DNA from 2 places in the Streptomyces sp. NPDC002669 genome. Region 2 is predicted to be linked to the other one. Evidence: riboswitches for the same ligand, from Rfam matches in the RefSeq annotation. Region 2 holds a riboswitch; the other holds the start of a gene.
The links. Region 2 has a riboswitch for glycine ahead of gcvP (aminomethyl-transferring glycine dehydrogenase). Riboswitches for the same ligand answer to the same signal wherever they lie in the genome.
Positions count from the first base shown of each region.

Region 1: linked by a shared signal. The riboswitch ahead of gcvT (glycine cleavage system aminomethyltransferase GcvT) and the one ahead of gcvP (aminomethyl-transferring glycine dehydrogenase) in region 2 are both predicted to bind glycine.

Region 1 is NZ_JBIAQQ010000025.1:118,094-124,259, reverse strand. Features, by position in the region: gene ACFYW1_RS30125 (L-serine ammonia-lyase) at 1-816, opposite strand, end outside; gene glyA (serine hydroxymethyltransferase) at 974-2,233, opposite strand; gene gcvH (glycine cleavage system protein GcvH) at 2,256-2,633, opposite strand; gene gcvT (glycine cleavage system aminomethyltransferase GcvT) at 2,726-3,841, opposite strand; glycine riboswitch at 3,983-4,080, opposite strand; gene ACFYW1_RS30105 (AAA family ATPase) at 4,240-4,923, shown strand; gene ACFYW1_RS30100 (enhanced serine sensitivity protein SseB) at 5,075-5,845, shown strand; gene ACFYW1_RS30095 (enhanced serine sensitivity protein SseB C-terminal domain-containing protein) at 6,019-6,166, shown strand, end outside.
Region 2 is NZ_JBIAQQ010000042.1:37,735-43,900, forward strand. Features, by position in the region: gene ACFYW1_RS36550 (hypothetical protein) at 221-814, shown strand; gene ACFYW1_RS36555 (DUF5999 family protein) at 1,124-1,330, shown strand; gene gcvP (aminomethyl-transferring glycine dehydrogenase) at 1,418-4,303, opposite strand; glycine riboswitch at 4,498-4,595, opposite strand; gene ACFYW1_RS36565 (PRC-barrel domain-containing protein) at 4,697-5,077, shown strand; gene ACFYW1_RS36570 (DNA polymerase IV) at 5,002-6,166, opposite strand, start outside.

The DNA of each region.
Region 1 (6,166 bases), on a different contig from region 2:
GACCGCCATCGCGTAGAGGGTGATCCACTCCATCGCGTGGGTCTGCGGGTCGCCCTCGGCGCGCAGCTGGCGGGCGGTGTTCGCGGCGCGGCGGCGGACCTTGAGGCCGCCGGGCAGGATGCCCTCGCGGGCCATGCCGCGCGAGACGCAGGCCTGCATGACGCGCCAGATGTCCAGCAGGCCCGAGCGGATCTCGTCCTCGGTGCGCCAGGCCCTCTCGTTCTCCAGCATCAGCGAGGAGATGGACAGGCCGGTGTCCCGGGAGAGCCGCAGCAGCTCGTCGCCGGTGCGGAAGGGGTGCTTCAGCACGGTGTCGTCGAGGACGATCCGGTCCTCGCCCACCGCGTCCTCGTCGACGACGAAGCCGCCGCCGACCGAGTAGTACGTCTTGTGCAGCAGCGTCCCGCCGTCGTGGTCGAAGGCGCTGACCGTCATGCCGTTGGCGTGGTACGGCAGTGCCTTGCGGCGGTGCAGGACCAGCTGCTCGTCGGCGTCGAAGGCGATCTCGTGCATGCCGAGGAGGTTGATCCGGCCGGTGGCACGGATGTGCTCCACCCGCTCGTCGGCGCTCTCCACGTCGACGGTGCGGGGCGACTCGCCCTCCAGACCGAGCAGGACCGCCTTGGGCGTGCCGTGGCCGTGCCCGGTCGCCCCGAGCGAGCCGTAGAGCTCGGCCCGTATGGAGGCGGTGTGGGCGATCAGCCCGTCGTTCTTCAGCCGGCGCGCGAACATGCGGGCGGCGCGCATCGGGCCGACCGTATGGGAGCTGGACGGGCCGATGCCGATCGAGAACAGGTCGAAGACCGAGATGGCCACGGGTGACTCCTCAGGGTTGGTAGACGTCGTTGTCTGCCGGGTGGTGCGGGTACGGGCCGGCCGGTCCGCAGGGCGGCGGGGCATGGGATGGGGCACCGCGCTCACCGACCAGTGTGCGCGATGCCCCGTTCCGGCGTGTTACCAGAACTCGTCCGGACTACTTCAGACCGGAGTACAGCGGGAACTTCTCGGCCAGTGCGACGACCCGGGCCTTCAGCGCGTCCGCGTCGTAGGACGGCTTGAGCGCGGCCGCGATGATCTCCGCGACCTCGGTGAAGTCCTCGGCCCCGAAACCGCGGGTGGCCAGGGCCGGCGTGCCGATCCGCAGGCCCGAGGTGACCATCGGCGGGCGCGGGTCGTTCGGGACGGCGTTCCGGTTGACCGTGATGCCGATCTCGTGGAGCCGGTCCTCGGCCTGCTGGCCGTCCAGCTCGGAGTCGCGCAGGTCGACGAGGACCAGGTGCACGTCCGTGCCGCCGGACAGCACGGAGACGCCGACCTCGGTGACGTCCGGCTGCACCAGGCGCTCGGCGAGGATGCGGGCACCCTCCAGGGTGCGCTGCTGGCGCTCCTTGAACTCCTCGGAGGCCGCGACCTTGAAGGAGACCGCCTTGGCCGCGATCACGTGCTCCAGCGGACCGCCCTGCTGGCCCGGGAAGACCGCGGAGTTGATCTTCTTGGCCAGCTCCTGCGTCGACAGGATGACACCGCCGCGCGGACCGCCGAGGGTCTTGTGCGTGGTGGTGGTGACGACGTGGGCGTGCGGCACCGGGTTGGGGTGCAGGCCCGCGGCCACCAGACCGGCGAAGTGCGCCATGTCGACCATCAGGTACGCGCCGACCTCGTCCGCGATCCGGCGGAACGCGGCGAAGTCCAGCTGACGGGGGTACGCGGACCAGCCGGCGACGATCAGCTTCGGCTTGGACTCCTTGGCCAGCCGCTCGACCTCGGCCATGTCCACGACGCCGGTCTCGTCGACGTGGTAGGGGACCACGTTGTAGAGCTTGCCGGAGAAGTTGATCTTCATGCCGTGGGTCAGGTGACCGCCGTGGGCCAGGTTCAGGCCCATGATCGTGTCGCCCGGCTTCAGCAGCGCGAACATCGCGGCGGCGTTGGCCTGCGCACCGGAGTGCGGCTGGACGTTCGCGGCCTCGGCGCCGAACAGCGCCTTGATCCGGTCGATGGCGATCTGCTCGACGACGTCGACGTGCTCGCAGCCGCCGTAGTAGCGGCGGCCGGGGTAGCCCTCGGCGTACTTGTTGGTGAGGACGGAGCCCTGGGCCTCCATGACCGCGACCGGAGCGAAGTTCTCCGAGGCGATCATTTCGAGGGTGGACTGCTGTCGGTGGAGCTCGGCGTCGACGGCGGCGGCGACGTCCGGGTCCAGCTCGTGGAGGGAGGAGTTGAGAAGCGACATCAGATGGTCCCTTGGGGTCTCTTTAGTTGCCGGAGAACTCGGTGTACTCGTCGGCGGAGAGCAGGTCCTCCGGCTCCTCCGCGACGCGCACCTTGAACAGCCAGCCGCCCTCGAAGGGGGCGGAGTTCACCAGCGACGGGTCGTCCACGACGTCCTGGTTCGCCTCGGTGACCTCGCCGGTCACCGGGGAGTACAGGTCGCTGACGGACTTGGTCGACTCCAGCTCGCCGCAGGTCTCGCCCGCGGTCACCGTGTCACCGACCTCCGGGAGCTGGGCGTAGACGACGTCGCCGAGCGCGTTGGCGGCGAACTCGGTGATGCCGATCGTGGCCACACCGTCCTCGACGGCCGACAGCCACTCGTGCTCCTTGCTGTAACGCAGCTGCTGGGGGTTGCTCATGACCTGAATTCTCCTGTACGCGGGGGAGTGCTGTTGAACGGTGGTCTTAAGACGTGAGACGCGAATACGTCACTTTTGAGGAGGTGCGGGGGTCACTTCCGGCGCTTGTAGAACGGCAGGGCCACGACCTCGTACGGCTCGTGGGTGCCCCGGATGTCCACTCCGACGCCCGCGGTGCCGGGCGCGGCGTGCGCGGCGTCCACGTACGCCATGGCGATCGGCTTGCCGAGGGTGGGCGACGGGGCGCCGGAGGTGACCTCGCCGATGACCTGGCCGTCGGCGACGACGGAGAAGCCGGCGCGGGGCACCCGGCGGCCCTCGGCGACCAGCCCGACCAGCTTGCGCGGCGGGGCGGTCTCGGCGCGCCCGGCGGCGGCCTCCAGGGCCTTGCGGCCGACGAAGTCGCCCTCCTTCTCGAACTTCACGACCCGGCCGAGACCGGCGTCGAACGGGGTCAGAGCCGTGGTCAGCTCGTGCCCGTACAGCGGCATGCCGGCCTCCAGGCGCAGCGTGTCGCGGCAGGAGAGCCCGCACGGGATCAGGCCGCGGGAGGCGCCCGCCTCGGTCAGCGCCTTCCACAGCTGCTCGGCGTGCTCGGGGGCGACGAACAGCTCGAAGCCGTCCTCGCCGGTGTAGCCGGTGCGGGCGATCAGCGCGGGGACACCGGCGACGGTGCCGGGCAGACCGGCGTAGTACTTCAGGCTGTCCAGGTCGGCGTCGGTGACGGAGGCCAGGATGGCGGGGGACTCCGGGCCCTGGACGGCGAGCAGCGCGTAGGCGTCGCGGTCGTCGCGCACCTCGGCGTCGAAGCCCTCGGCCCGCGCGGTCAGCGCGTCCAGCACGATCTGGGCGTTGCCGGCGTTCGCGACGACCAGATACTCGGTCTCCCCGAGCCGGTAGACGATCAGGTCGTCCAGGATGCCGCCGTCCTCGGCGCAGATCATCGTGTAGCGGGCGCGGCCCGTGGCGACGGTGCCGATGTTGCCGACCAGCGCGAAGTTCAGGAAGGCCGCGGCCTCGGGACCGGTGACGGTGATCTCGCCCATGTGCGACAGGTCGAAGAGACCGGCCCGGGTGCGGACCGCGTTGTGCTCGTCGCGCTCGCTGCCGTAGCGCAGGGGCATGTCCCAGCCGGCGAAATCGGTCATGGTCGCACCCAGCGAACGGTGCAGGGCATCGAGGGCGGTGAGACGGGGGGCGGTGCTCATGGATGTGACTCCCGGGGCATGACGACGAGGACGATCCCTCCCCATCTGTCATCGGAACCTGAGAGGTTCGCCGGGAGCCCCTGAACGGGGGCGGCTTGCACCTTGGGTGGAGCCGCAGGGCGGCCCGCTTTTCAGATCTGCCTCATCCGCACGGTACGGGGCCTGAGAGATTCAAGGGAGGAACTTGCTCCTTCGGCGCCCGGCACACGCGGTGACCGGAACTCTCCCGCGCGGATTCAAACGGCCTGTATGTAGTTGGCCGGGTCATCATCGCACGCATCGGCCCGGAGTGGGGCGTCGGTCCCTCCGCGGGATCCGGCGGTGCGGACAGTTGTGCCGCATTACCTTTTCTTTACACTTCAAGGGCATACGTGGGGGACCCGTACAGGGGGAGGGTGATGACGTTGCGGCGATACGCGACGACCGCGGGCACCGCGCACGGAGCGATGCCCGCACAGCCGGGAGCCCCGGTCAGGGAGGCGCTCGGCCCGCACGCGCCCGTCGTGCGGGACCTGCGGGAGCGGACGGGGGGCGGCCCGCGCGCCCTGGACTTCGCGCCGGGCGACGTGGTGGTGGTCTCCGGGCTGCCGGGCAGCGGCAAGTCGACGCTCATCCGGCGGGCGGTGACGGCGGCACACGCGATCGACTCGCAGGACACCCGCGACCGCTGGGCGGGGATGATGCCCCGCTTACTCCCGTACGCCCTCTACCGGCCGCTCGTCCGCGCCGCCCACTACTGGGGGCTGCGACGGGCGCTGCGCTCGGGGAAGTCCGTCGTCGTCCACGACTGCGGAACCCAGTCCTGGGTGCGCGGCTGGCTGGCCCGGGACGCCCGGCGCCGGGGCCGCGGCCTGCACCTGATCCTGCTCGACGTCACGCCGCAGACGGCGCGGGAGGGCCAGCGGGAGCGCGGGCGCGGGGTGTCCGGCTACGCGTTCGCCCGGCACCGCAGGGCCGTCGCCCGGCTGCTGCGGGCCACCGAGGCCGGCCTGCTGCCGCCCGGCTGTGCCTCGGCGGTGCTGCTGGACCGGGAGGCGGCGGGGAGGCTGGACCGGATCGGGTTCACCGAGCCCGGCGGCTGAGCGACCGGAGGCGGCGGAGGGGAGCCGGGGCCGCCGGGGCGACGGAGGAGGGACGCCGACGGGCCGGTCGGCCGGACGTTCGAGGGATCGGGGCGGTCGCGGCGGCGGGCGTTAACCTTCTGCCGGAAGGCTCGGGCAAGAAGGGGAAGCAGTGGACATTCCGGCGCAGGTCCAGTCCCATCCGCAGGGCGGATGGCCGGCCAACGAGCTCGAAGAGGTGCTGATGGCCTCGGTGGGCAGCCCGGAGGCGGGCGGACGGCTCGTCGAGGTGCTCGGACGCAACCAGGTCTGGGTGCCCCTGCCCAACGGCGGCGGACCGGACTCCCCGGCCCTCGACCTGCCGACGGTGGAGATCGACGGCGCCCCGTACGTCCCCGTGTTCAGCTCCGAGCAGCAGTTCCTCGCCTGCGTCGGCGCCCACATGTCCTTCACCGTCGCGCCCGCCCGCGACTTCGCCCGCGGACTGCCCCCGCAGCTCGGCATCGCCGTGAACCCGGGCGGCGCGGTCGGGATGCCGCTGCCGCCGCCCGCCGTGGCCGAGCTCTGCCGGGCCGGACGCACCCCGCTGGACGGCCCGGCCAGCGGCGGCCGGGTCCGGCTGTACGAGCCGGACTGGCAGGAGGAGCCCGTCGACTTCCTCTCCGCGGCGGCCGGCGAGTTCGAGGAGAGCGGCGTCGTGCTCACCGCGCGCCGGGCCCTGGCCAGCATCGAGGGCGAGGACCCCGTCCTGTTCATCGGCGTCGAGTTCTCCACCTGGGACGGCGCGGGCCGCAACGCCCCGATGGACGCCCTCGGCCGCGCCCTCGGCCGGGTCGAGGTGCCCTGGCCGGTCAATCTCGTCCTGCTCGACGTGGCACAGGACCCGGTGGGCGACTGGATGCGGGAGAAGGTCCGGCCGTTCTACCGGCGGGCGGACCGCTAGGACGGGTTCCGGGGCCCCGGAACCGGACCGCGCGGATCCGGCCCGTGGTGTCAAGCCGGTGTCAGGACCGGCGCATAAGCTGGTTTCATGGCTGGTGCCTCGGCATCGGGCCGCGCCCGGAGGCCGGGGGCGCGGCGGGCCGACACAGTGGAGTCGAAGAGGGGCGGGACCAGGTGAGTGCGTCAGGCACCGCGGCGGCCGGGCAGGTCGAGCACATGCTGCGCCAAGTGACGCCCGGGCGCTACGACGCGTACGAGGCACTTCTGCAGGCCCTCGCGAACGACCGGGTCTGGATGCTCCTGTGGCACGGCGCGCCGGGCT
Region 2 (6,166 bases):
CAGTAGATTCTCCGCATAATAAAGTCCTGATACCGCCTTGTCGGCAATAGCTGCGACGGCTAGTGGAATCACCGCGTGAACGCGTGTCGTATAAACTCCGCGGACGAGGCAGAGAGTTGACGCACCGGATCGGTCACCGGCCCCTCTGGCCCCGCACGCCGACAACGCCGTCTGCACCCGCCCACGCACCACCGTGTCTCCAAGTGAGAGGCGACCCATCATGCCGCTGCATGTTCCCCCGGCTCCCGCGCCCGCTCTGCGCAGCGTCCTCGCGGCACTCGGTTCACCCACCGCCGTCCGCGAGGCCCGCACTCCCGCCCTCCGGTCCGCCCAGGGACCGCTGAGCCCCGAACTCCCGCTTCCCGTCCATGTGCTGGACCGGATCGGGCCGGGTGGCACGGCACCCGCCACCAGGCTCGCCGCGTGGCGTTTCCTGATCCGCGGCCCGGAGCAGGCCGTCGCCGCGGCGGACACCATCCTCACCGCGGACGGCTGGACCTTCTCGCACTTCTTCGAGGGGCCCTACATCGCCTCGACCGAACTCGCCCTGCGCCAGGCCGAGGCGGTGACGTCGTCCTACCAGCCGCGGCTGCTGTCCATCCCGGGGCTCTACATGCTGGCGCTGTGGCTGCACGCCGACGCCGAGGCCGACGCCGCCGGCGGCGCGCTGGCCCCCGCCGACCTCCTGGTTCCGCTGGCCCCCGCCCCGCCGGGCATCGCGGCTCACCGCCCGCACCGGGTCGCCGACCTGCTCCGGGTGATGACCCTGCGCATCCCGCCCGGCCCCGGCCCCCTGCTCGGATCGCCCGCCTGAGGACGGCCGCGCCCCCGCAGCACTGTGCCCCGCCCCGAGTGGCGGGGCACAGTGCTGCGGGGGCGCACTCCCGCCCGTCCGGACTAGCCCGCTCGGGCCACCCCGAACCACCCGAAGGGACAGTGCAGTTGCAGTGAACCGTCCTCCCGGGTGACGCGTCCTCCGAGTAAGAAGAAGTGCTGCTGCGAAATCCCTGCGGAAAGACGCCCGTGGGGCAACACTGGGACGGGACCGATCGATACGGGGGCGGCCATGAACAGCTCAGCCAGTCGCAGGACACTCACCACCACGCAGCGAAAGAACCCAGCCATGTGCCAGCACCAGCCACCTTGCCCGACCGCCGACTCAGCCGACCGGGAAGCCGCCCGCCTGACGGCCCACCACCCGGAACAGGGCTGGAGTCTGCTGTGCAACGGCGTCCTGCTCTTCGAGGACACCGGCGAGCTGCTTCCGGACGGGCAGATCATCGCCCCGCATCGCCCGCTGGAGGCCGACCGGGTGGTCAAGGCCGCCTGACCGCGGCCGGTACGAACGGGGGCCGGCCCGGAGATCCCTCCGAACCGGCCCCGACGCGCGTTCGCGTCACTCCCCCGCGCCGATGACTCAGCTGTCGTACTCGTCCAGCGGCGGGCAGGAGCAGACGAGGTTGCGGTCACCGAAGGCACCGTCGATCCGGCGCACCGGCGGCCAGTACTTGTCGGCGGCCGAGACGCCCGCCGGGAAGACCGCGGTCTCCCGGCTGTAGTCGTGCTTCCACTCCCCGCCCAGCATCGCCGCGGTGTGCGGGGCGTTGCCCAGCGGGTTGTCGTCCGCGCTCCACTCCCCCGAGGCCACCTTCTCGACCTCGCCGCGAATGGCGATCATCGTGTCGCAGAACCGGTCGAGTTCCGCGAGGTCCTCGCTCTCGGTCGGCTCGATCATCAGCGTCCCGGCGACCGGGAACGACATGGTCGGCGCGTGGAAGCCGTAGTCGATCAGACGCTTGGCGATGTCGTCGACGCTGACGCCGGTGGCCTTGGAGATCGGCCGCAGATCCACGATGCACTCGTGCGCGACCAGCCCGGCCGGGCCGTTGTACAGGATCGGGTAGTGCGGCTCCAGCCGCTTGGCGATGTAGTTGGCGGCCAGCACGGCGACCTGCGTCGCGCGCTTGAGGCCCTCCCCGCCCATCAGGCGGACGTACGCCCAGGAGATCGGAAGGATGCCGGCCGAGCCCCACGGAGCGGCCGAGATCGGCCCGACGCCGGTCTCGGGGCCCGCCGTGGGCTGGAGCGGGTGGTTCGGCAGGTACGGGGCGAGGTGCGCGCGCACGCCGACCGGACCGACGCCGGGGCCGCCGCCACCGTGCGGGATGCAGAAGGTCTTGTGCAGGTTGAGGTGCGAGACGTCGCCGCCGAACCGCCCCGGCCGGGCGAGACCGACCAGCGCGTTGAGGTTGGCGCCGTCGACGTACACCTGGCCGCCGGCGTCGTGCACCTCGGCGCAGATGTCGGCGACGTGCTCCTCGAACACACCGTGCGTCGACGGGTACGTGATCATGAGCACGGCGAGTTCCTCGCGGTGCTTCTCGATCTTGGCGCGGAGGTCCTCGATGTCGACCTCGCCGTCGTCGGCGGTCTTGACGACGACGACCTTCATGCCGGCCATCACGGCGCTGGCGGCGTTGGTGCCGTGCGCGGAGGACGGGATGAGACAGATGGTCCGCTGGTCGTCGCCGTTGGCCCGGTGGTACGCCCGTACGGCCAGGAGGCCGGCGAACTCGCCCTGCGAGCCCGCATTCGGCTGGATGGAGACCGCGTCGTACCCGGTGACCTCGGCGAGCCGCTCCTCCAGCTCACGGATGAGGGTGAGGAAGCCCTGCGCCTGCTCCGCCGGGGCGAAGGGGTGCAGCGCGCCGAACTCGGGCCAGGTGATCGACTCCATCTCGGTGGTCGCGTTCAGCTTCATGGTGCAGGAGCCGAGCGGGATCATGCCGCGGTCCAGCGCGTAGTCCCGGTCGGCGAGCCGGCGCAGGTAGCGGAGCATCGCGGTCTCGGAACGGTGCTGGTGGAAGACCGGATGGGTGAGGATCTCGTCGGTGCGCAGCAGCCCCTCGGGCAGCGTGTCGGCGGCGGAGGCGTCCAGCGCCTCGATGTCCCCGTCGACGCCGAAGGCGGCCCAGACGGCGGCGATCTGCTCACGGGTGGTGGTCTCGTCGCAGGCCAGGGAGACCACGTCGGCGTCGACGAGCCGCAGGTTGATCCCGCGCTCGCGGGCGCCCTCGACGACCTCCGCGGCCCGGCCCGGGACGCGCACCGTGAGGGTGTCGAAGTAGGAGCCGGTCACGACGTCGACACCGGCGGCACGCAGGCCCTCGGCCAGGATTGTCGCGTAGCGGTGGGTGCGCCGGGCGATCGTGCGCAGCCCGTCCGGGCCGTGGTAGACGGCGTACATCCCGGCCATGACGGCGAGCAGCACCTGCGCGGTGCAGATGTTGCTGGTCGCCTTCTCGCGGCGGATGTGCTGTTCGCGGGTCTGCAGGGCCAGCCGGTAGGCCTTGTTGCCGTCCGCGTCGACGGAGACGCCGACGAGGCGGCCGGGCAGGCTGCGGGCGAACTTCTCGCGCACCGCCATGAACCCGGCGTGCGGTCCGCCGAAGCCCATCGGCACGCCGAAGCGCTGGGTGGTGCCGACCGCGATGTCCGCGCCCAGGTCGCCCGGCGAGGTGAGCAGGGTCAGGGCCAGCAGGTCGGTGGCGACGGTGACGATCGCGCCGAGCTCGTGGGCCCGCTCGACGACCGGCCGGATGTCCCGGACCGCTCCGGAGGCGCCCGGATACTGCACCAGCACGCCGAAGACACCGCGCTCGGCGATCTCCGCCGGGATGCCGTCGGACAGGTCGGCGACGACGACCTCGACACCGGTCGGCTCGGCGCGGGTCTCGATGACCGCGATCGTCTGCGGCAGGGCGTCGGCGTCGACCAGGAAGACGCCGTTCTTCACCTTGCCGACGCGCCGGGAGAGCGCCATGGCCTCGGCGGCCGCGGTGCCCTCGTCGAGCAGGGAGGCGCCGGAGGTGGGCAGCCCGGTCAGCTCGGCGACCATGGTCTGGAAGTTGAGGAGCGCCTCCAGACGCCCCTGGGAGATCTCCGGCTGGTACGGCGTGTAGGCCGTGTACCAGGCGGGGTTCTCCATGACGTTGCGCAGGATCACCGGCGGGGTGAAGGTGCCGTAGTAGCCGAGCCCGATCATCGGGGCCAGCACCTGGTTGCGGTCCGCGAGGGAGCGCAGCTCGGCGAGGACCTCGGCCTCGGTGCGCGCGCCCGGCAGCCGGAGTGCCTCGGTGCTCTTGATGACGTCGGGCACCGCGGCCGCGGTGAGTTCGTCCAGGGAGCCGTACCCGACCTGGGCGAGCATCTTCGACTGCGCCTCGGCGTCGGGGCCGACGTGCCGCTGTTCGAACGGAATGCCCTGCTCCAGCTGGGAGAGCGGGGTGCGACGGGGGGTCATGGTGGAGGCCTCCTGGTCTGTCACGACCTGCGAGGGGCACCTCGGCGCGGGTGCCCGGACGGCCTCCCCCTCTGTCATCTCAACCTGAGAGCTTCACCGGCATGCCCTACGGCCTGCCGGCTTTCACCGTCGGTGAGGAAGGGAACCGATTCGGCACCCGGCCGCGCGGAACCCGCCCTGCTTTCCAGAGTGACCTCGTCCGTGCGGTACGGGGGCCTGAGAGATTCCGGGGAGGATTTGCTCCTTCGGCGCCCTTCGGATCAGTTCCAAAGGACTCTCCCGCACGGGGTCAGCGGCCGTCACCAGCCTACCAGCGGGGTTCTCCGCCGAACCCTCGAGTGGCCGACCCCTCGAATCTGCCCTTTTGTAGTGCTTGTGGAGTAGCCGCGACCAATGGGAGGGATCGTGCAGACCGACATCGATCCGCGCAGCCTGATCGGCCGCAAGGCATTCGACCGCAGGGGCACCAAGATCGGAACCGTGGACGAGGTGTACCTCGACGACGCGACCGGTGTGCCCGAATGGGCGGCCGTACGTACCGGACTCTTCAGCCGGGACGCGTTCGTCCCGCTGGAACCCAGCGAATTCGTGGACGACGCGCTCCGCGTCCCCTTCGACCGCGCGCTGATCAAGGACTCGCCCGACTTCGGTGTCGGCCGCCACCTCTCACCGGAACAGGAACTCCAGCTCTACCGGCACTACGGGCTGGACTCCCCGCCCGAGGGGGTCGGCCCCGACAGGGACTTCGGCAGGCTGGCGGGCCAGGAGGAGTAGTCCGCCGGGTCGCGCACCAGCGGCAGCGGATCGGCGGGCCGCAGCGCCGCGTCGTCGATCCGGAACGTGCGCACCCGGCCGGGCGCCGAGTCGGGTTCCTCGAACCGCACCGTCACCCGCCCGATGCCGCTGCCCTGCACCCAGCCGTGCCCGTAGGTGTCGTGGTGCACGTCGTGCCCGGCGTGCCAGTGCCGCGCGGCCGGTTCCCCGGAGGCGTCCGGGGACTCCGGCCGCGGGCCGTCCGCAGGTCCGTCCCGGGCCTCCCGGGCCGTCGTCGCCTCCTCCGCCGGTTCCCCGGACGCGAGGGCCCGCTCGCCCGCGGCCTGGGCGAAGAGGTCCTCCTGCGTGTAGTCGGCGAGCCCCGTGACACCCACTCCGAGCAGCCGGACACCCCCGGTGGTGTCCACTGCCTCCAGGAGCCGCGCGGCGGCCTCACGGACCACCGCGGGGTCGTCCGTGGGCCCGCGCAGCGTCTCGGACCGCGTGAGCGTCGAGAAGTCGTACCGGCGCACCTTGAGGACCACCGTCCGCCCGGACCGCCCCGCCCCCCGCAGCCGCTGGACGCACCGGTCGGCCAGCCGCTCCACCTCCGCCCTGACCCTCACCCGGTCGTGCAGGTCGACGTCGAAGGTGTCCTCGACCGACACCGACTTCGCGTCGCGTTCCGCGACCACGGGCCGGTCGTCGTGGCCGAACGCCATGTGGTGGAGCGAGCCGCCGTGCGCCTTGCCCAGCAGACGCACCAGCTCGGCCTCCCCCGCCGCGACCAGGTCGTCCACCGTCGTCATCCCGGCCCGGCGCAGATGGTCCGCCGTGGCGGGGCCGACCCCGGGCAGGATCCGCACCGGCATGGGCGCGAGCAGCTCCCGCTCCGTGCCCGGCTCGATGACCCGCAGGCCGTCCGGCTTCGCCTCCTCCGAGGCGATCTTGGCCAGCATCTTGGAACCGGCGAGCCCGACCGAGCCGGTGAGCCCGGTGACCGCTCTGATGGCGCTGCGCAGCTGCTCGCCGACCTCCCGCGCCGAAGCCGTGTCGTCGGCCCTCCCACCGGCCTCCAGGTCGACGAACGCCTCGTCCAGGCTGAGGGGC